One region of the Gilvimarinus sp. DA14 genome, then DNA from elsewhere that is predicted to be linked to it. Evidence: predicted binding sites of a transcription regulator. Region 1 holds the regulator's gene; each other region holds the start of a gene.
The links. The regulator sigma-54, encoded in region 1, starts transcription at its own class of promoters, with help from an activator protein. The targets are predictions, from matches to a motif close to TGGCACANNNNTTGCNNT.
Positions count from the first base shown of each region.

Region 1 (5,479 bases):
TACTATGCTCAGCGCTCGCGGCAAGACTACTGCCACAGGGCTGAATGCCGACCTGGATGAAGGCCAAATAGAATTGTTAGCCGAGGTAAAAAGCCTTTATGATCCCCTTTAAATCGCAATTTTCGGTTATCACCGCCGCATTTCTTGCGACCCTGCTTTTTACCCTCAAAGCCCAGGCTTTGCCGGACGACCGCGAGCAACCGTTCCAGCTGCAGGCCGACACCCAAACCTTCGACCAGAAAAATGGGCGCATCACATACAGTGGCAATGCCCTGTTACAACAGGGGTCACTATTGATAAAAGCAGACACCATTACGGTGGAGTTTACCCCCGACAACAGCGTTAAGGTCGTCACCGCCAAGGGCAAACCTGCTCACTTCCAACAAAAGCCCAGCGCCGAACGCGGCATAGTCAGTGCCGAAGCCAACGAAATTGTCTATGACAGCGCCAACAACACCGTTTCTATGACCGAAGCTGCCAAGCTCGAGCAGGACGGGGCGATTATGCGCGGACACAGCATTCACTACGATCTGACCCAAGAGCTGGTTAACGCCCAGAGCGATGCCGAGGGCCAGGACCGTATTCAAATGACCATTCCACCGGCGGCAATCGAGCAGTAAGCATGGCAACACTGAAAGCCCAAAACCTGGCTAAAAGCTACAAAGGCCGCCAGGTTGTTATCGATGTTTCCCTCAGCGTCTCCAGCGGCGAAATCGTCGGCCTACTGGGCCCAAACGGCGCCGGTAAAACCACCTGCTTTTACATGATTGCAGGTCTGGTTAAAGCCGATCGCGGCAGTGTCAGCCTGAACGAACAAGACCTCACCTCACTGCCGATTCACGGGCGTGCCCGCGCCGGTATTGGTTATCTGCCGCAAGAGGCCTCGGTGTTTCGCAAGCTTTCGGTGGCCGATAACATTCTCGCCATTTTGCAAACTCGCAAAGATCTCAGTGCCGAGCAGCGCAAGGATGAGCTGGAATCTCTGATGCACGAGTTTCACATCACTCACATTCGCGACAGCCTGGGCATGGCTCTGTCTGGCGGCGAGCGGCGCCGCGTTGAGATCGCCCGCGCCCTGGCCACCAACCCCGCGTTTATTTTGCTAGATGAACCCTTCGCCGGGGTCGACCCCATTTCGGTGAGCGACATTCAGCAGATTGTGCGCCACCTGAAAGACCGGGATATCGGCATTTTGATCACCGATCACAATGTGCGCGAGACGCTGGGCATCTGCGAAAAAGCCTATATTGTGTCCGAGGGACATATCATCGCCGAAGGCAACTCAGAGGACATCCTCAGTAATGCGAAGGTACGCAAAGTGTATCTGGGCGAAAACTTCATGCTCTAAGCGCCCACATCGCCTCAGCCCATCTTGACTTTTAAATTTTTTTGCGCCTCAGGCATAAACATTGCTTAAACGTGTTGCCTGCGAGCAGTAGGCTGACTACACTCTGCGATTAATGCCCGAAAGAAACATCAAAAATTATGAAGCAATCGCTACAGCTTAAGCTGGGCCAACAGCTCACTATGACACCTCAACTGCAGCAGGCCATTCGCCTGCTGCAGTTGTCTACTCTGGATTTACAACAGGAAATCCAAGAGGCGCTAGACTCCAACCCTATGCTGGAAATGGAGGAAAACCTCGACAGCGAACAGAGCGATAAAAACTCTGAAGCTAACGACACCCATGAGACCGCTGAGGCGCGCGAAACGGCTAACGCCACTTCCGAGACACCAACTAACAGCAGTGACAACGATGGCGACCCCCAGGCCGACAGCGAGTGGAGTGAGGCCATCCCCCAAGACCTACCCGTCGACACCAGCTGGGATGACGTCTACGAAAGCTCTGGCCCCGCGCTGCCGGCCAGTAATTACGAAGGCGATGACAGCGATTTTGAAAGCCGCCGTGGCAGCACCGAATCTCTGTACGATCACTTGATGTGGCAGCTCAATCTCACGCCCCTGTCCGAGCGCGACGAGCTGATCGCCATGGCAATCATCGACGCCGTCGAGCCCAGTGGACTACTTAGCACCACCCTAGAAGAGATATACGAAGGCCTCAGCGAAAACCTCGAAGAGCTTGAGCTAGACGAAGTTCAGGCGGTTAAACGCCGCCTGCAACAGTTTGATCCCTCGGGGGTGTGCAGTGAAAACCTGACCGACTGTCTGCTGGTGCAACTGTCCCAGTTCGATAAATCCACTCCATTTCTCGACGCCGCAAAGCTGATCGTACAGCAGTACCTACCTCTACTTGGCAGCCGCGATTACCGCCAATTGATGCGTAAAACCCGTCTCAAAGAGCCGGAACTTGCCCAGGCGGTGGCGCTGATAAAGAGCCTCAATCCGCACCCGGGTGACATTATCGACACCCGCGAAACCGAATACGTGGTGCCGGATGTGTTTGTCGAGAAGCGCGAGGGGCGCTGGACAGTGGAGCTAAATCCGGACATCGCGCCACGCCTGCGCATTAACACGGGCTATGCATCACTGGTAAAACGCGCCGACTCCAGCCGCGAAAACACCTTTTTAAAGAACAATTTACAAGAGGCGCGCTGGTTTTTGAAAAGCCTGCAAAGCCGAAATGAAACCCTGTTAAAAGTGGCCACCTGCATCGTAGAAAAACAACGCGGTTTTCTCGACTATGGCGCCGAGGCCATGAAGCCTCTGGTGTTGCACGATATCGCCGAGCTGGTAGAAATGCACGAATCGACCATCTCGCGGGTGACGACGCAAAAGTATATGCACACCCCACAGGGTATTTTCGAGCTGAAGTACTTTTTCTCGTCCCACGTCAGTACCGATTCAGGGGGTGAATGTTCCTCGACCGCAATTAGAGCTATCATTAAAAAGCTGATTGCCGCCGAAAACCCGAAAAAGCCCCTCAGCGACAGCAAGATCACGCAAATGCTGGCCGAGCAAGGCATTCAGGTTGCCAGGCGCACCATCGCCAAATACCGGGAATCTCTCAATATTCCGCCGTCCAACGAGCGTAAAAGCCTGGTGTAACATTTCCGGGGCGGCGCAAACTGCCGCCCCAGACAACAGAGGACTCTAGTATGCAAGTGAACATCAGTGGTCATCATTTGGAAATTACCGATGCCATCAATAACTATGTACACACCAAGCTGGAGCGTTTGACCCACCACAGCGAATTTATTACCAGCATCAACGTCATTCTCGAAGTCGAAAAAAACACCCAAAAAGCCGAAGCTATTATTCACGTCAATGGCAAAGATATTTTTGCCGACGCTGACTCCGAGGATCTTTACGCCGCCATCGACGCCCTAACCGACAAGCTTGATCGCCAGTTGATTAAGCACAAAGAAAAGCTGAAAAGCCACCGCTGATATCATGCAAATAGATCAAATACTCTCCCCCCAGCGTACCCTATGTCGCATCGAAGGCGTGAGTAAGAAGCGCGCCCTGGAAATTCTCGCCAACACCATTGCCGAGCAGGTGCCGGGAATGGATGCCGATGATATTTTCAGGCGGCTTATCGCACGGGAAAAGTTAGGCTCCACCGGCATCGGCCATGGCATCGCCATTCCCCACTGCCGTATTCCCGGCTGCGACTCCACCCTCGGGGCACTCATCACCCTTGAAGAGCCCATCGACTTCGACGCTATCGACGGCGAAGCGGTGGATGTCGTATTTGCCATGCTTGTTCCGGCCGAAGCCGAAGATGACCATTTAAAAACCCTGGCAGCGCTTGCCTCAGCATTAAATGAAGCGCCCTACCGTGACGCCTTGCGCCGGGCCGAGTCGCCAGAGCAGCTGTATCAAGCCGCAATAGATCAGCCGGATTAAATACCATGCATTTAGTGATTGTCAGCGGGCTATCGGGCTCGGGTAAAAGTACAGCCCTGAATGCGCTGGAAGATGCGGGCTACAACTGTATCGACAACCTACCGGTCAGCTTACTGCCGGCGCTGGTGGCGCAAATCCAGGTTCACAAAGACGCTGAAAATCAGAACTTTGCCATCGGCATAGACATTCGCGACGCCTGGCAAGACTTGGGTATTTTTCCGCAGATGGTGCATACCCTGAAAGACGCCCATTTGCCATTCACTGTGGTGTTTCTGGATGCCGAAACCAAGAAAATTGTGCAGCGCTTCAGTGAAACCAGGCGCAAGCATCCCCTGAGCGATAAGCATCGCCACCTGAATGAGGCGATTAACACCGAGCACCAGCTGCTCGGCCCCATGCGCGATACCGCCGATATCGTCATTAACACCACCGATTTAAATCTGCATCAGCTGCGCGATTTAATTAAAACCCGAGTGGCTGAGCCTGCCAGTGAAGGCATGGCGATACTGTTTGAATCTTTCGGTTTCAAGCATGGCCCGCCGAACAACGCCGACCTGGTGTTCGACGCCCGCTGCCTGCCCAACCCACACTGGGATCCAAACCTGCGCCGACAAACCGGTAAAGACGCCGACGTTATTTCGTTTCTAGACAAGGAACCGCTGGTGCAGCAGATGTATCAAGACATCAGCCATTTTTTGGATCGTTGGTGGGAACACTACCAAGCCAACAACCGCAGCTACATCACCATCGCAATCGGTTGTACTGGCGGCCAGCACCGCTCGGTGTATTTGTGTGAAAAACTACAACAGCATTTTAGCCGCAGCCTGGAGAACGTTCAGGTTCGCCATCGCGAGCTGAATGACAATTTGCACGAGTCCCATTAATGCCACAACGCACTGTCACCATCGTCAATCGCAAAGGCCTTCACGCCCGCTCCGCGGCCAAGCTGGTGGCACTGGGCAAAGAGCTACCCTGCAAGGTGGAGATACATCACTGCGATAAAAGAGCCGATTGCACCAGCATGATGGCCCTGATGATGCTGGCTGCGGGCCTGGGAACAGAAATTTGTGTGCACGCTGAGGGTGAACGCGCCGAAGACGCCCTCAACGCTGTATGCCAACTGATTGAAGCGGGCTTTGACGAGCTCAACGAAGAGTAAACGCTGTGAACGATACAATAGATTACGACGAAGAATTTGACGAAGGCCCCAGTAAAAGCCAGCGCAAAAGAGAAATGCACGCCCTGCAAGAGTTGGGACAACAGCTCACCGAATTAAGCGACACTCAGCTGGCCAGTATCGAGCTGCCAGAGGAAGTACACGCCGCCATCGTCGAGATGCATCGAATTCGTCAGCGCGAAGCGCGCCGTCGGCATTTGCAGTTTATCGGCAAAATGATGCGCAAGGTCGATGGCGATGAGGTCAAAGCTCGTCTGGAGGCGATCAAAGCCCAGGGCTCTTTGAGCGTGCAACGTCAGCATTTAATTGAGCAGTGGCGCGATCGCATGCTCTCGGGCGACAAACAGGCAGTGTCAGATTTTATCGAAGCCTATCCCAACGTCGATATTCAGCACCTGCGTCAGTTGGTGCGCCAGGCGCAAAAAGAAAAATCGCAGAATAAACCGCCCGCCCATGCGCGCAAATTGTTTCGCTGCCTACGCGACACTCTGGCCG
Region 1 covers NZ_CP100350.1:3,333,591-3,339,069, reverse strand. The annotation lists gene lptC (LPS export ABC transporter periplasmic protein LptC) at 1-112, shown strand, start outside; gene lptA (lipopolysaccharide transport periplasmic protein LptA) at 99-620, shown strand; gene lptB (LPS export ABC transporter ATP-binding protein) at 623-1,348, shown strand; gene NHM04_RS14590 (RNA polymerase factor sigma-54) at 1,486-3,006, shown strand; gene hpf (ribosome hibernation-promoting factor, HPF/YfiA family) at 3,057-3,347, shown strand; gene ptsN (PTS IIA-like nitrogen regulatory protein PtsN) at 3,349-3,807, shown strand; gene rapZ (RNase adapter RapZ) at 3,813-4,691, shown strand; gene NHM04_RS14570 (HPr family phosphocarrier protein) at 4,691-4,966, shown strand; gene yjgA (ribosome biogenesis factor YjgA) at 4,972-5,479, shown strand, end outside.

Region 2 (5,479 bases), 110 kb from region 1:
ATAAAAACTGGAGGCGTTGTTGATCAGAGCGTCCAGGCGGCCCCAGCTGGAGCATGCCGTTTCCGCCAGTGCTTTGAGCTCAGGCATCTTGGCTAAATCCGCGCGGACTGTGCACACACTGTTGTCCCGCTGAGCGTTTAGGTGCTCGGCCAATGCCTCCGCCTCGGTGACCGATTGGCGGCAGTGGATGATGAGGTTCCAGCCCTGCTGATGTAAATGGGAGGCAATGGCGGCGCCAATGCGTCGAGCTCCTCCGGTAATGAGGGCGACCCGGGGTGTGCTCATAAACTCTGCTCCTGTTTAAAGTCTTGCAATAAACGTAAGCGCTCGGCTTCGATTGCCTCGCCCAGCTCGCCGCCCTGGTAACCCTGTTTTACCAGAGCCTGAATATCAACTTGTTGCGCCACGTTTAGGGCCTCGGCTAGGTATTGGCTTTGTGGATAGTCGTGCTTGGTAAAACCTGTGCGCCCGCGCGAGTCGGCCTTGCAGGTCAGTAGAAATTGATGGAAACGTTTGGGTTTGCGGTAGGCGTCTGTCTGCTTAAATAATTTAAGTAAAGTGGCGGGCTTAAGTTCAAACGCGCGGTGACAGTGGGTGTGAAACTGCGCCGCTAGCAGAGCCAGATCGCGGCAATCGTTGGGCACGGCTAGGCGCTGGCATAGCTGCTTGATGGGCGCGATGCCCCGCGTTTCGTGACCAATATGGCGGGGCCATTCGTCTTTTGGTGTGAGCCCCTTGCCTAAATCGTGCATTAGGGCGGCAAAACGTACAGACACATCATCGCTTAGTTCGCAGGCTTGTTGCAGCACCATCAAGCTATGGACGCCGGTATCCACTTCCGGGTGGTGCTTGGGCGGCTGGGGGAGGCCAAACAGAGTGTCCAGCTCTGGCATGACCACTGCCAGCGCGCCACACTGGCGCAGTGTGGTGATAAACACGTCCGGATGCCGTTCGCCCAGAGCGCGTTGAAACTCTTTCCAGACTCGCTCAGCTACCAGATGATCTGCCTCGCCGGAGCTGACCATTTGTGCCATAAGTGCCATGGTTGGCTCGGCCACCGTGAAGCCAAGGTGGTGATAGCGGGCGGCAAACCTGGCTACTCGTAAAATTCTTACCGGGTCTTCGCTAAAGGCGCTGGAAACGTGGCGTAAAGTCTTTTCCCGCAGGTCGCGCGCGCCACCGTGTGGATCAATCAGTTCACCTGCTTCGTTCATTGCCATTGCGTTGATGGTCAGGTCGCGGCGAACAAGGTCTTCTTCCAAGGTAATATTTGGCGCGCAGTGAAAGCTGAAACCGCCGTAGCCGGGCGACGTTTTACGTTCTGTGCGCGCCAGGGCGTACTCTTCTTTACTGTCGGGGTGAAGAAAAACGGGAAAGTCTTTGCCTACCGGGGTATAGCCGAGCTCTGCCATTTGTGCGGGCGTGGCTCCCACCACAACCCAGTCTTGCTCGCTGTAGGGGTAGCCCAGCAGGCGGTCGCGCACAGCGCCCCCGACCAGGTAAATTTGCATCTGTTTCGCTGTGTTTGTCATGCCGACATATTATCGATTTCGGCGTTTTAGTCCCACCAATAATTTACTGCTGCGCCCGCAGTTAAGCCCCCTAAGGACGCCCACTAAGCTTCACTCATGACCTGGGTGGCGGATGGAGGCTTTGCGTCTGCTGATACGAAAAAGCCAGCTTGGCAGCAGCGTTATGTCTCACGGTGGTCATTTTTGGTGCGTAGTCTATTGTTTAAGTTTTCCGAGTGCGCAAGTTTGGTGCTTTGGCGCGCATGGTTGCTTGAGGTATTTGCTGTAAATTTGTATAAGATGTTGATATTAAAGAATAAATTCAAGTTGGCTCGCTCTTCGCTATTAACCGGGCAAGCTGGGTCGGTGTGCTAATCGACAGCTACAAAAGAAAATTACTGCCATTAGAAACTAGAGGAAGATTTCATGAAGATGATGAACAAAAAAGTACTGGCCAGTGCCGTTGCCGCTTCTGCCATTGCCTTGAGCGCCGTTGCACCCTCCGCCAGTGCCGAAGTGTCTGCATCGGTAGGCGCTGCTAACATGTACTACTGGCGCGGTATGGATCTGGGTAATGGCGATCCAGCCATCTCAGGTGACATCACTGTAAGCACTGGTGGTCTGTACGCTGGTGTGTGGGGTTCCTCTGGTGACGCTAGCTTGGGTACTGAGTACGATCTGTACGTAGGTTACGGTGGCGAAGCTGGTAGCTTTACTTATGACTTCAGCCTGTGGAACTACAACTACCCAAGTGCACCCGCTAACGCCGATGGCTCTGATGGCTCACCAGACCTTGGCGACTTGACCGAGGCCGTAGTTTCTTTGGGTTTTGGACCGGTTGCTGTGACTTACTACCACGGTCTGGAAGATCTGGATGAGTACTGGTACACCACTCTTGGCGCGAGCTTTGACAAGTTCAGCGTGACCTATGGTCTGCACGAAGACGATTATTCTCACTTGGATCTTGGCTACTCATTCAATGACAACCTGAGCTTCACCATTGGTGTGCCGGTTGATGACGTAGATGGCACTTACGATGACGATGCGAAATTCATCGTTTCTTTGAGCCTGCCAATCGAGTTTTAAGGAAGCAACAATAAGCCGCCGCCAAGGTGCGGCGGCAAAAAACAGCGAGCATGAAGCTGTGGGGGCAAACTGAGGTTTGCCCCTTTTTTGTATTGGCTTGACGGTGATAAATAAAAACGCAAATCTCGTTCACCGTTCACCGTTCACCGTTCACCGTTCACCGTTCACCGTTCACCGTTCACCGTTCACCGTTCACCGTTCACCGTTCACCGTTCACCGTTCACCGTTCACCGTTCACCGTTCACCGTTCACCGTTCACCGTTCACCGTTTCCGCTCCAGGTAGCCTGACCGTAAATCTGGCGCCGCCTAGAGGCGAGCGGGATATTTTGAGTCCGCCGTGGTAGCCGGCTGCTATATCGGCGCAGATCGCAAGGCCGATACCCTGGCCGGGTTTGGATGTGTCCAGACGCTGGCCGCGCTCGACCGGGTTAGCGTTGAGTGATTCGGCAATTCCGTCACCGTCGTCATCGACGTTAATTTGTAGTTGTGCCTCATTGAGCTGGGCGCTGACTGTTACCTGGCTGTGGCCGTATTTAAAGCCGTTGTCCAGCAGGTTGCCTAAAATTTCCAATAAGTCCTGCTCATCGCCAACGAAGGTCAGCGCCGGGTTTATATCCAGCGCGAGGTTGATGCCTTTATCGCGATAAATTTTTTGCAGTGATTGCCCCAGGCGATCGCAGGCTTTTAGAAGCGGGACTTGTTTTTTGCTGCCCGAACTCTGTTCACTGACGGCGCGTTGTAACTGATATTTCACTACTTGATCCATCCTTTCAACTTGCTCTTGTACGTTTCTAGCATAGTCCTTTGCCTCTGGTGGCGGTGTAGCGTTTTGTAATACGGCCAAAGGAGTCTTTAGGCTGTGAGCCAAATCGCCCAAGCTGTTGCGGTAGCGCTTACGCAGACTGGCCTCGCTTTCAAGTACTTGATTGAGTCTATCCACCACCCGCTGAATTTCGCGCGGGTATTGTCCCGTTAGCAGGCTTGTTTCGCCGCTTTGCATTTTGCTTAATGCGTTTGCCAGTGTTCGCAACGGACGCAGTGCCCAGGCGAGTAGCCCGGCGTAAAAAGCGGCCATGGCGGTAACGGCAAGTAAAAGCCATTTAGCCATGGCGGCGCGAAACGCACCAAGCGCGCTGTAGAAGCTCTCACCGGAGTGTACCAGGGCAAATCGGTAGGGGATGACGGCACCGCTATCGGTTTCCCAAAGTACGTCATAGTCGGCATAAAATGCTCGCTCATTTGGTCCACGCTTTCGCTGAATCCGCATTTGACCTGGGTGGTGATGACTGCCGAAATCTCGGTATTGGGGCGGGTGTTCGCTCAATAAACCCGATGCCGAGCGCCAGACCTGCGAGCCGTCGGTGCGAAAGACGTAAGCGGCGAGGCCTGAAGTCGGTTGTTCTAAGTCTGGTTCTAGCAGCGAGTCTGGCAGCTGTAAGTGCTCACCCTGCATTTCGGCGAGTGAAAATAACAAATAAAAGTAGCGCTCCAAGCGGACCTGTTCGGCCGCGAACAGGCTGCTGCGCACAGCCCGGTCAAGCGCTAAGCCCGCGAGTAACAGCAGTAGCAGTAGCGCCAGCAAGGTGCCAAACCAAAGGCGTGCCTTGAGGGTGGAGGGCTTCATGGTTTGGGCGCGGGGTGGTCCGGCGTCAGGTTAAACCGGTAGCCCAGTCCGCGCAGGGTACTGATGGGGTTAATGCTGCCGTCAGGGTCCAACTTTTTGCGCAGGCGGCCGACAAAGACTTCAATGGTGTTGCTGTCGCGGTCAAAGTCTTGCGCGTAGAGGTGTTCGGTAAGTTGCGCTTTGGATAGCGTCTTGCCGTTATTGAGTGCCAGTTGCAACAGCGTATTGTATTCATAGCCAGTCAGTTCTACCGTTCGCCCGTTTACCTGCACGCTTTTGGCGTCGGTATCCATAGCAATGGGGCCAAACTGTAACTTGCTTTGTGCCAGCCCGTGGGAGCGGCGTAGCAGAGCCTGCGCGCGAGCGCGCAGCTCCTCGGGGTGAAATGGCTTGGTGAGATAGTCATCGCCCCCGGCTTCCAGCCCTTCAACCTTGTCCTGCCAGGCGTCGCGGGCGGTGAGAATCAGAATGGGAAAGTTGCGCTGCTGCTCGCGCAGCTGCCGGATCAGGCTGATGCCATCCAGTTCGGGCAGTCCGAGGTCGATAATTGCCAGGTCATAGTTAAACTCCTGCCCCAGATAGAGCCCTTCACGGCCGTCGTGAGATGTGTCGCAGGCGAAGCCGCTGCCTTGCATTTGCGCGGCGATTTGCTGATTGAGCTGGGGGTCGTCTTCAACGATTAAAAGGCGCATGAGGGCTCCGCGGTGATTTACTTGAGGGGGCGGCCGCTGGCGGCGTCAATCAGGACTGAGTGAATGCGCCCCGATTGTTGTAGGAGCTTGACCCGGTAGGCGAGTCGGTTTTTGATTTTTACCTGCTTAATATCAATCACCTTGCCGCCAAAGGTTTTGCTGGCGATTTTACCCGCCTGAGCAGCGCTGATGGCGCAGGAGATAGGCGTGCTCAGTGGTGGCGACAGCGGGGCGGGGGGCGCGGCTTGGGCACAGACGCAAAATACTGCGGCGAACACCGGAATCAGCCATTTGAGCATTACAGTTACCTGCGAGATAGAGCGATTTATCGGTAAAACGCTATTGTAGTGTCTGCGCTTGTGTTGTGACCAGCGACAGTCAGGGAGCAATACTGAGCCTGCACGCCTTAACAAAAGCTGAAGCACCCGCTTTGTTCATGGTTTTAAGCACTGTGTTGCAGGTATAATTGCCGCAATTTTCTGCAATTTACACGGGTTTAGCATGTTGGATAAGGTTTCTGTCAAAGAGTATATGGCCCAGGTGGGTATCGACGCGCGCGCCGCGT
Region 2 covers NZ_CP100350.1:3,447,509-3,452,987, forward strand. The annotation lists gene NHM04_RS15140 (pteridine reductase) at 1-285, opposite strand, end outside; gene NHM04_RS15145 (multifunctional CCA addition/repair protein) at 282-1,511, opposite strand; gene NHM04_RS15150 (TorF family putative porin) at 1,938-2,597, shown strand; gene NHM04_RS15155 (ATP-binding protein) at 2,846-4,222, opposite strand; gene NHM04_RS15160 (response regulator transcription factor) at 4,219-4,914, opposite strand; gene NHM04_RS15165 (PepSY domain-containing protein) at 4,932-5,213, opposite strand; gene NHM04_RS15170 (glutamate-5-semialdehyde dehydrogenase) at 5,416-5,479, shown strand, end outside.
Region 2: the regulator sigma-54 is predicted to act here: its motif matches at 1,840-1,857, upstream of NHM04_RS15150 (TorF family putative porin).

Region 3 (5,479 bases), 510 kb from region 1:
GTTGTGATTAATGTCAGACGTCTGATGCCGGACGTCTGACGTTTCAGTCTTGCCAACTTCCAAGCTTTTGCGTCTGACCTCAGACGTCCGACATCCGACGTTTCAAGACATAGGATACAAATTCATGCCCACTCCAACCTACACCCTCGACGATTTAATCTACTTAATGCAACGCCTGCGCGATCCGCGCGATGGTTGCCCGTGGGATTTAAAACAAACCTACGAGACGATAGTGCCGTCGACGATTGAAGAAGCCTACGAAGTGGCGGATGCGATTGAGCGCGGTGATTTGGATCACTTAAAAGAAGAGTTGGGCGATTTACTGTTTCAAGTAATTTTTTACAGTCAATTCGGCACTGAAGAGAAACGATTTGATTTTTATCAGGTGGTGGATACCTTAGTGGCCAAGCTGGTGCGGCGCCACCCGCATGTATTCCCCAACGAAAATTTGCGCGAGCGCTACGGCGATCAGCCCGCCGACGAAGCCGCTATTAAGCAGCGTTGGGAAGACATCAAGCAGGAAGAGCGCGAGGCCAAAGGCGTGCGCGGTACGCTTGACGATATTCCGCTGAATCTAGCCGCACTCAGCCGCGCGGCTAAGCTGCAAAAACGTGCGGCGCGCACCGGGTTTGATTGGGACGACATCAAAGGCCCCATTGCCAAGGTACGCGAAGAGCTGGAAGAAGTAGAGCAGGCGCTGGCCTCGGGCGATATGGAGGCCGTAGAGGCCGAGATGGGCGACTTATATTTTGCCGCAGTGAATATCAGCCGTTATTTAAAGCAAGACCCCGAGGCATCGTTGCGCCGCGCGAACCGCAAATTTGAGTCGCGGTTTCGCTACATTGAAGCCAATGCGCCTAAACCACTGGAGCACATGAGCCTGGAGGAAATGGACGCCCTGTGGGACAAAGCAAAACAAGAGGGCTTGTGACATGAACAACGCCGCACAGCAAAAAGCCATCGCCGCTATTGAGCAAGGTGATTGGCATGGCGCACACGAGCTGGTGCAGGATGGCAACGACTCGCTGTCGTGCTTATTGCATGGTTACCTGCACAGAGAAGAGGGCGACCTGGCCAATGCCGCTTACTGGTACCGCCGTGCGCGCCAATCTATGCCTGATAATTCTTTGGCTGATGAGCTAGAGCGTATTAAGACGTTGGCCGGTGAATAATAATAGCTTGAGTTTTGATACGGTCGCATCTGCCTATGCGCGCTTTAGACCGGGGCCACCTCAAGGGTTATCGCCGTGGATTATTGATCACGCACAGTTACAGCCCGGGGCTAAAGTACTGGAAATCGGCTGTGGTACGGGCCAGGCGACGCTTCTGTTTAAGGCACTCAACCCCGATCAAACCAGTATTGATCCCGGTGAGCGTTTACTTGAAATTTGTCAGTCAGTTTGTCGTGCTCACGCGGGCTACCAGTTTGAGTGCGCCACCTTTGAAAACTATAACTCTTCGTTCGAAGCGTTTGATTTAATTTACGCTGCCACCAGTTTCCATTGGGTAGAAGCCGCTGTCGGCTACCGGAAGGTCGCAAGCCTTCTAAAACCGGGTGCGCACTTTGCGGTAATAGTTGATCGTCCGGCAGCGCGGACGGGCTTTTTCACGGATGTTCAGAGCGTGTATCAGCGCCACGCTCCTGAACTTAAAAAGAGCAGTCTTGGCCCACAATTATCTGAGCCTGAAGCAGACGTTGGCTTAGAACTTGTCGCGCGGACAAGCTTTTCTCGTGTTATTCACTATACAGCCGATGAATATGTCGGGTTGCTGGGAACCTTCTCTGACCACATTGCTCTGGGCGACAATCGACTCGCTGCTCTACAAAAAAGTGTGCGCAATTTGATCAATAAAAAATACAGTGGTCGAGTTGAAAAACCTCTATTAACAGACGTTTCTCTGTATCGTCGTATAACCTGATGTGAAAGTATTTTTTCAGGTTTGGCTAAGGCTGAATAAAGTGGGCGCCTTCCGTTGGTGCACTTTCTTTATTTTTGCTCCAGAAAAGATCCCGGTTTATCGATAATTCCGCCAGTATCCGGTGCGCGCCCTAGTGTTTACTGGGCCATTTTAGTCCATAGGGCCTGAGTGCTTGCCCTGCTAATCACCGCATGATGGTCCGTACAATTGCTAGTGAAGAAGTTGGCCTGTGCCTTGCTCTAGCTAGCCTAACGCAAATTGAAACCGTTAGGAGTTTTTATGGATAAGCAAGCAATGACCGATGCACTGGTAAGCGCTAAAGCCGCGAAAGGGTTAACCTGGGAAACTATGGCCGCTGATATTGGCGTCTCGCCGGTGTGGTTGACTTCGGCCTGCTTGGGTATGAACAGCTCGCCCGCCGATACCGCCAAAAAAATAGCCGACTATCTTGAGTTGGGCGACGATGTTGCCAAAGCCTTAGAAGCCTTCCCCACGAAAATATGGGATCAAGCCGTACCCACAGATCCGCTGATTTATCGCCTGTACGAAGTGGTTGGCGTTTACGGCGAAACGCTGAAAGAAGTGATTCAGGAAAAGTTCGGCGACGGCATTATGAGTGCGATTGATTTTTCTATGGAAGTGGACAAAATTGAAGACCCGAAAGGCGACCGCGTACTGCTGACCTTAAACGGTAAATTCTTGCCTTACAAAACCTGGTAAGCGGGAGCAGCTTGCTGTTGTACTTACTGTTAGTAAGTCGCGCGAGCGCAAACTGAGGTTCGCGCTAAGCCCATAGCTGGTGCGCTTGCTTTACCACCAAAGCGTGCCGCTTGGCCAAGGCTTTGCGGTCATCGTCATACCCACCGCCAATAACCGTGGCGGTGGGTATGTTGCGGGCCTGACAAATACTCAGCACCAAGTGATCACGCTCGGCAATACCCGCTTCGCTGACTTTTAATAAACCGAGCGGATCTTCACGGTAAATATCAACGCCGGCATCGTATAAAACCAGCTCGGGTTGCTCTTGGTTTATCACTTCTGCAAGGGTTTTCTCAACCGCCTCTAAATAGTCATTATCCGTAGTGCCGGGGGGTAGGGCGACATCAATATCGCTGATCGCCTTGCGCGCGGGAAAGTTTTTTTCGCAATGAATCGAACAGGTAATCGCGCGGGGTTCGTCGGCTAAAATGGCGGCGGTGCCGTCCCCTTGGTGGACATCGCAATCGAAAATCAGCAGCTTTTTAACTTTTCCCTGAGCGAGCAGCGTACGTGCGGTAACCGCTAAGTCGTTAATAATGCAGAAGCCTGAAGCAAAATCGTAATGCGCGTGGTGGGTGCCACCGGCAAGGTGACAGGCAATGCCGTAACTTAGGGCAAGGTGGGCGGTAAGCAAGGTGCCGTTAGGAGAGATCAGTGTGCGTTTGCGCAGGCCTTCACTCCAGGGCAGGCCCATGCGCCTTACTTCGCTGGCAGACTGTTCGTTGCGACAAAAACGCTCTATGTATTCGGGGCAGTGGGCACCGTAAAGTACGGCTTTGCTCGCAGGGCCAGGGCGAAAGGTATTGTTAGGCGTCAGTATGCCTTGTTCGCTCAGGTAGTCGTTAAGCAGGCCAAACTTTTCCATGGGAAAGCGGTGGCGCCCGGGAAAGGCAAATGAATAGGCGGGGTGAGTGACCAGTGGAATTGTCATTCGGTTGGCTCAATAGCGAGAGGCGAGCTTAAACTCGAAAGGTGGGTTTAGGCTTCATAGTCAATCGCACTGATGTAATAAACCTTTTCGCCTTCTTCGTTGCGCAGCACCACCTCGTCGTCCAGCTGCTTTTTTAACATGGCGCGGGCCAGCGGTGAATCCATACTAATCAGACCTTCGCGCACGTTAAACTCGTCCGGCCCCACAATGCGGTAGCGCGATTCTTTGCCATCGTCATCTTCCAGTGTTACCCAGGCGCCAAAAAATACCCGGTCGCGGTCATCGGGCAAACGGTCAACAATGGTTAATGCTTCCAGTCGTTTGGTTAAAAAGCGCACGCGCGAGTCAATTTCGCGCAGGCGCTTTTTGCCGTAAATGTAATCGCCGTTTTCCGAGCGGTCGCCGTTTTTGGCGGCCTCGTGCACTACGTCGGTTACCTTGGGGCGCTCTTCTTTCCATAGGTAGCGAAGTTCGGCGCGCAGTTTTTCCGCGCCTTCAGCGGTAATGTAAGCCGAGCCTTTGGGGCGCGGTGGTCGCCAGCGGCCCATTAAGCGCTGCCTAAATTTAATTGCTGTTGGTAAAACGCCAGCTCTTCGCGCGCGGCGGTTTGGATCGCCTCGGCGCTTCTAAAACCGTGGGCTTCATCGGCGAAGGTTACGTAACGGTTGGCTATGCCTTTTTGCTCCAGTGCGGCGACCATTGCTTCGGCCTGCTCGGGTGGCACGACTTTGTCTTTTAAGCCTTGCAAAAAAATCACCGGGCAGCTGAGCTGCTCAATGTGGTGAATAGGCGAGCGCTCGGTGTACACGGCTTTGGCCTCGGGGTAGGGGCCGACCAGTGTGTCTAAATAACGGGATTCAAACTTGTGGGTGTGCTCGGCCAGCGCCGATAAATCGCCAATGCCGTATAAGCTTGCGCCTACGCTGAAGGTATCAGTAAAAGTAAGGGCGGCCAGCACGGTGTAGCCACCGGCGCTTGAGCCGCGAATAATCAATTTGCGTGAATCCGCCAAACCTTGATCCGCCAAGTACTGGGCGCCAGCGGCGACATCGGCGACATCGGCGACACCCCAGTTACCTTTTAAGCTGTCGCGATAGTGACGGCCGTAGCCGGTGCTACCGCGATAATTAACATCTAAAACCGCAAACCCGCGGCTTGTCCAAAATTGCAGCTTTTCGTTTAGGGCGCTGCTGGTGGCGCCCGTCGGGCCGCCATGGCACATCACAATCAATGGCGGTTTGTCTCCTTCTGGCGCGGTAAATTTTGCGTTGGTTGGGGCGTAGTAAAAACCGTGGCAGCTTGCATTGCCTGAGGTTGCAAAACTAACCGCCTGGGGTTTGGCTAAATCTTCCGGCTCAAAGCTTGCGGGCTTTGAGCGGCGCAGCTGCTGCATGGGGGGCGCGGCTTTGTGGCCAATAGATTGGCTGAGAAAGTGAAATAATGTGCTGGAGCGCTCGGCGTTGCCGCCGGTAAATACAATGTGGTCCGCGTTTGCCTGAATATTGCTGATATCGGTGAGCGGGCTTGCCAAGGCGCTGAACTGATAACCGCGCGCGGTCTTTTTGCGGGTGATTAACCCCAGTGACCACAGGCCATGTTCGCTGTAACAGCAGATGATTTTATCGTCGCTTATAAAACCATAGGTAGACATGCCAAACACCCACTGGGGGGTGGCAAATTCGGCTTCGCGGGCCACCACGCACTGATGCTTGCCGCCATCGTAGCGATATAAGTTCCACCAGTTACTGCGGTCACTCACATAGTACAAGTCGCCTGCAGGACTCCAGCTGGGCTGAAAAATGGATTCGGTGGCGCCACCGGCGATCACCTCGTGGTTCTCTATCTCGCCTTTTTCGCTCAGCTTGGCCA
Region 3 covers NZ_CP100350.1:3,844,709-3,850,187, forward strand. The annotation lists gene relA (GTP diphosphokinase) at 1-7, shown strand, start outside; gene mazG (nucleoside triphosphate pyrophosphohydrolase) at 125-931, shown strand; gene NHM04_RS16825 (hypothetical protein) at 933-1,172, shown strand; gene NHM04_RS16830 (trans-aconitate 2-methyltransferase) at 1,165-1,920, shown strand; gene cynS (cyanase) at 2,200-2,640, shown strand; gene NHM04_RS16840 (histone deacetylase) at 2,705-3,610, opposite strand; gene greB (transcription elongation factor GreB) at 3,658-4,158, opposite strand; gene NHM04_RS16850 (prolyl oligopeptidase family serine peptidase) at 4,158-5,479, opposite strand, start outside.
Region 3: the regulator sigma-54 is predicted to act here: its motif matches at 2,144-2,161, upstream of cynS (cyanase).

Region 4 (5,479 bases), 410 kb from region 1:
CGCCATACCGAAGGCCTGGGTGCGGTTATCCTCGGCAAATACCGCAGGCGTTAAGCCCACCGGCTCGAACAAGTGATTAAGCAGCTCGCGACGGCTGTCGCTCCAACTGTTGAGGTCTCCCGCCAGAATCACCGGCCCCTCGTGGGCTGCGACTATTTCGAGCGCGTCCTGCAATTGCTGCTGATAGGCGCTGGTACCCAGCTCGAAATTAATGGCGTGAATATTAACGGCCAACAGGCGGCGTCCGTCGGCCAGCACATACTCGACAATACTGGTGGCTTTAGGCGTTCTCAACCAGGGCTCGGTGTGCTCAAAACGACAGTGCACACTGGCGGGCCAGGCGCTTAGAGTCATGACACCGGTTTGCGCTTCGTCGGTGCTGTAACCCGGGGCAAAGCGCCAGTAGGGCTTAAGGCGCGATAGCCGCTCGCTTAACAGCGCCTCCTGCAACAGCAGGATATCCACATCGCTGCTCAACGCCGTCAGATCGGGCAATAAGTTTTCGCGCTGCGCCTTGTAGATGTTCCAGCTCAGCAAACTGACGGCTGCAGGCATGGCGTAGTCATCGTCGTACAGCTGAGCGCGACTGTTGCGCAGCGCCCGGTGACATAGCTCGGGGGTGGCGGCATAATCGGTTAAGCCCGCCTGCTCATCGGATAAATTTTCCGCTGGCGCCCACAGAGCCCCGCTGGCCAACCATAACCCGAGGCCAAGGGTAAAAGACCTAACCGCTAATGTTGTCATAAAAAGTCATCACTGAGTGCGCAGCAGCGCATACTGCCAAACACTTTAAATACAGCCGATATATAGGGGCGAGTTTAGAGCCTTAAACCCCCGGCGAGTTCCCCCCTGCTGCACAGTTCAAAACAGCTACCCCAGAGTCAAAACTGTTGTTGAGCCTGCCGTTGTTTGCGGGTCAGTCCCATCTGCTCATAGATATCTGCCGCCAGACGATAAAAGCGTGTCTCTTCTGGCTGTTTATCAATTGCCGCTTCAATCCGCCGGGCCGCCTGTTCGTAGTTCGCCTCAGAGAAATACACCCCGGCCAACCGGTATTGGTAATAGGGGTTACTGTCGCGGTAATTTTCTACCACTTGCAGCAGAGCCTCGGCCAGTTCATAGCGGTGCTGCGAACGATAGAACTCACTCAAATTCCAGACTACGGTTAAATCTTCCGGGTTAATGTGCGCTGCCTGTAAATACAGCGCCTCAGCCGTGCGGGGCAGCCCCATTCGCCAGTACAGCGTCGCCAGATTATTCCACAAATAGCTCTGCTCATCCGCCAGCGAAATGGCCAAACGCATTAGCGCCAACTTGCGCGGCGACGCCGTATCGCCCGGCTCCATTGTCATAGCCAGGTTGTTGTAGTACTGCGCGATGGCCGTCTCGTCACGAATCAATGTCTGCGGGTAATAGGGACGATAGTTCCGCATGTCCAGGTCGACCACTATATCGTCGGTGCTAAAACGCAGGTCTACTTTAACATTTACATGCCGCATAAACTGCACCCGCTCATTGTTCATCGCCCAAGTTGGCGGCACCTGCACATCGTTGAGGCTGGCGGCCAAACCTACGTACCTCGCCATAGCGACAAACAACAGCGAGAAGCTAAGGCAGTTCGCCTCGCGCCGGGCGAATACTTGGGCAGCCGTCAGGGTGGCCAGGGGCTGATAGGAAATCCCCAGGCCGCCGGCAGCCGGTGGGGCTATTAACGCATGATGAAGAGCTTTGACTTTACGATCGTCGCCTTTTAACCCCGCCACAGCCTGTTCAGCATAGGCCTGCATTTGCTGTGTTAGCGCCATTACCGCTGTGGGCGGGTAGCGAACTTGCGTTTGTGTGTCCTCGGGCTGCAATTTTGCCACTTCAACCAGCTGCGGATCGGGTTTTGCCAATAACCCAACAAGAGCCTGATTGGCACAACCAAGACTGACGCACGCCAGCCCCAATAACAGGAAAAACCGCAGCGAAAGAAGATTCATACCGAGCCTTTTAGTGCCATTGCCCATCTTTTGAGTATAGCAATCCACACTACAGCTGCACTGTGATGCACCACTTCGCGCTTTTATCGCACTCTTTACTGACATTTTTATTTCGCCTATCACGCACAACTTTAGCGCCGTTTTATGCATCGAAAAATATTTTCAGCGCTTTCACAGTGCAAAGTTTTTTAAACGCCTGATAAGCCATAAAAAAAAGCCAACAAAAACGCACAAGTTTGGCGAGCCCAGTTGTTGGCACAGGCTTTGAAATACAGGCTATTAACGAGCAACGACTCGTCCATCAATCATTTCAATCTTGGGGAATGGGAGAACACAATGATCGACAAGAACAAACAAACGGGAATAACAAGCTGGCTTAAGCCAGTAAAAAAATTAGCATTAACGGCCATAGTCATGTGCGTCAGCGTACACACCCTGGCAGTAGGCGAGCCGGAAAAAGAAGATCTTAAATTTGGGTTTATTAAGCTCACTGACATGGCACCACTGGCCATTGCGCTGGAAAAAGGTTACTTCGAAGACGAAGGTCTATTTGTCGAGCTTGAGGCCCAAGCCAACTGGAAGGTCCTGCTGGACCGAGTCATTACCGGCGAGCTGGACGGCGCGCATATGCTGGCAGGGCAACCACTGGCGGCCACCATCGGCTATGGCACCGAAGCGCATATTATTACCCCCTTTTCCATGGACCTGAACGGTAACGGCATTACCGTTTCCAATGACATCTGGCAACAGATGAAAAAACACATTCCCGAAAACTCCGACGGCAAACCCGTACACCCGATCAAGGCTGATGCGTTAAAGCCGGTGGTTGAGGAATACAAAAAACAGGGTAAACCATTCAATATGGGCATGGTATTTCCCGTATCCACACACAATTATGAGCTGCGCTATTGGCTTGCCGCCGGCGGCATTCACCCAGGCTATTACGCCCCCCATAAGGGTGACACCTCGGGCCAACTGCAGGCCGATGCCCTGCTGAGCGTTACCCCACCGCCGCAAATGCCTTCAACCCTTGAGGCGGGCACTATTTACGGTTACTGCGTGGGCGAGCCCTGGAATCAACAGGCCGTATTTAAAGGCATTGGTGTGCCGGTTATTACCGACTATGAAATCTGGAAAAACAATCCTGAAAAAGTATTCGGCATTACTCAAGAGTTTGCCGAGCAGTATCCCAATACTACGGTGCGCTTAACCAAAGCACTGATTCGCGCCGCCAAATGGTTAGACGCCAACAACAACGCCAATCGCCCTGAAGCGGTAGAGATTCTCTCCAAGCCTTATTACGTTGGCGCTGATTATGAAGTGATTGCCAACTCTATGACCGGCACCTTTGAATACGAAAAAGGCGATAAGCGTGAAGTACCTGACTTCAATGTATTCTTCCGCTATCACGCCACCTACCCTTTCTATTCGGATGCTATTTGGTACCTCACGCAAATGCGTCGCTGGGGCCAAATTTCAGAGCACAAGGACGATCAGTGGTACTTCGATACCGCCAAGAAAGTGTACCGCCCGGACATCTATGCCGAAGCGGCCAAGGCCCTGATCGAAGACGGTGAAGCCGAGGCGACTGAGTTTCCTGACTTCGCCAGCGAAACTGGCTTTAAAGGCCCGCAGCCTGAGTTTATCGATGGCATTAGCTACGACGGCAGCAAACCCAACGAGTACCTGGAAAAGCTGACCATCGGTTTGAAATCCAAAGACACTTTGTAAGTAGTAACCCCTTGGCGCTTTGGCCACGGGCTAAAGCGCTGTTTTTTATTTCGCGAGGAGCAGGTTATGAATTCCGCAATCGCCGTAAAACAAAAGTGGCAGAGCCTGCGTTTTGGCAAGGCCGAAGTGCAAGCACTGGGCAAAGCCGTATTAATACCTTTGGTGGGGCTTTTGTTATTTCTCGGACTCTGGCATTTGGGAGCCAAGCAGGTCGACACCTCGCTGGGACAGTTTCCCGGTCCCGCCGAAGTTCATGAACAGTGGAACAATTTGCTGTCAGAACACCGCGCCGAAAACGAACGCGAAGCGGCATTTTACGAGCGCCAACAAGCGCGCAATGAAAAGAAGTTAGCCGCTGATCCCAACGCCGAAGTGCGCTGGCGTGACTTTAACCGTCGGCCCACTTTTTTCGACCAGATTATTACCAGTCTGGTCACCGTCATGACCGGTTTTCTGCTGGCCACAGCCATTGCGATTCCTCTGGGTATTTGCATTGGCCTTAGCAACACCGTGTACCGGGCACTTAATCCGATTATCCAGATTTTTAAACCCGTATCACCCCTGGCCTGGTTGCCCTTGGTCACTATGGTCGTGAGCGCCGTTTACGTTACCGATGATCCGATGCTGGCGAAGAGCTTTATCACCTCGGTGGTAACCGTCACCCTCTGCTGCCTGTGGCCCACCATGATCAACACCGCCGTGGGCGTCGCCAGTCTGAATCAGGATTTACAAAACGTCAGCCGGGTGTTGCGCCTGGGTTGGTTTACCCATGTTAAAACCATCGTTTTGCCCTCCGCTATTCCGATGATGTTTACCGGCCTGCGCCTGTCCTTAGGTATTGCCTGGATGGTTCTGATTGCCGCCGAAATGCTGGCACAAAACCCGGGGCTAGGTAAATTTGTCTGGGACGAATTTCAAAATGGTTCATCCAACTCACTGGGTCGTATTTGCGTGGCGGTATTAATGATTGGCTTTATCGGCTTTTTGCTGGATCGCGCCCTGCTCTTGCTACAAAGCTGGGTTAATTGGGACAAAACCGCCGTGGTTCGCTAACAGGAGAATTCTTATGCACAAGACACACCTTGAACTGTCGCAAGTCGGCATCAGCTTTCCCACCCCCAAGGGGCCATTTTGCGCCTTGCAGGATGTTAATTTGAAAATTAAGGAGGGCGAATTTGTTTCACTGATTGGCCACTCCGGCTGCGGTAAATCGACGGTACTGAATATTGTCGCGGGCCTGTACAAAGCCACCACCGGCGGTGTGATTCTCAACGGCCGCGAAGTGGATGAGCCAGGCCCAGAGCGCGCGGTGGTATTTCAAAACCATTCTTTGCTGCCCTGGCTCAGCGCCTATCAAAATGTAGAGCTGGCCGTTAAACGCGTATTTGGCCGGCAGAAAAGCCGCTCTGAGATGCGCGACTGGATCGAGCACAACCTCCAGCTGGTACAGATGGGACACGCCATGCATAAAAAACCGGACGAGATCTCCGGCGGTATGAAACAGCGCGTCGGTATCGCCCGCGCTCTAGCAATGGAGCCGCAAGTACTATTAATGGATGAGCCCTTTGGCGCGCTGGATGCACTGACCCGGGCACACCTACAAGACTCACTGATGGATATTCAGGCCGATCTGGGTAACACAGTTATTATGATTACTCACGATGTTGACGAAGCGGTACTGCTATCCGACCGCATTGTCATGATGAGCAACGGCCCCGCTGCCAGCATCGGTGAAATACTCGAGGTGGACTTGCCCAGGCCTCGCG
Region 4 covers NZ_CP100350.1:2,922,325-2,927,803, reverse strand. The annotation lists gene NHM04_RS12760 (endonuclease/exonuclease/phosphatase family protein) at 1-744, opposite strand, end outside; gene NHM04_RS12755 (tetratricopeptide repeat protein) at 882-1,982, opposite strand; gene NHM04_RS12750 (CmpA/NrtA family ABC transporter substrate-binding protein) at 2,319-3,713, shown strand; gene NHM04_RS12745 (ABC transporter permease) at 3,780-4,766, shown strand; gene NHM04_RS12740 (ABC transporter ATP-binding protein) at 4,780-5,479, shown strand, end outside.
Region 4: the regulator sigma-54 is predicted to act here: its motif matches at 2,236-2,253, upstream of NHM04_RS12750 (CmpA/NrtA family ABC transporter substrate-binding protein).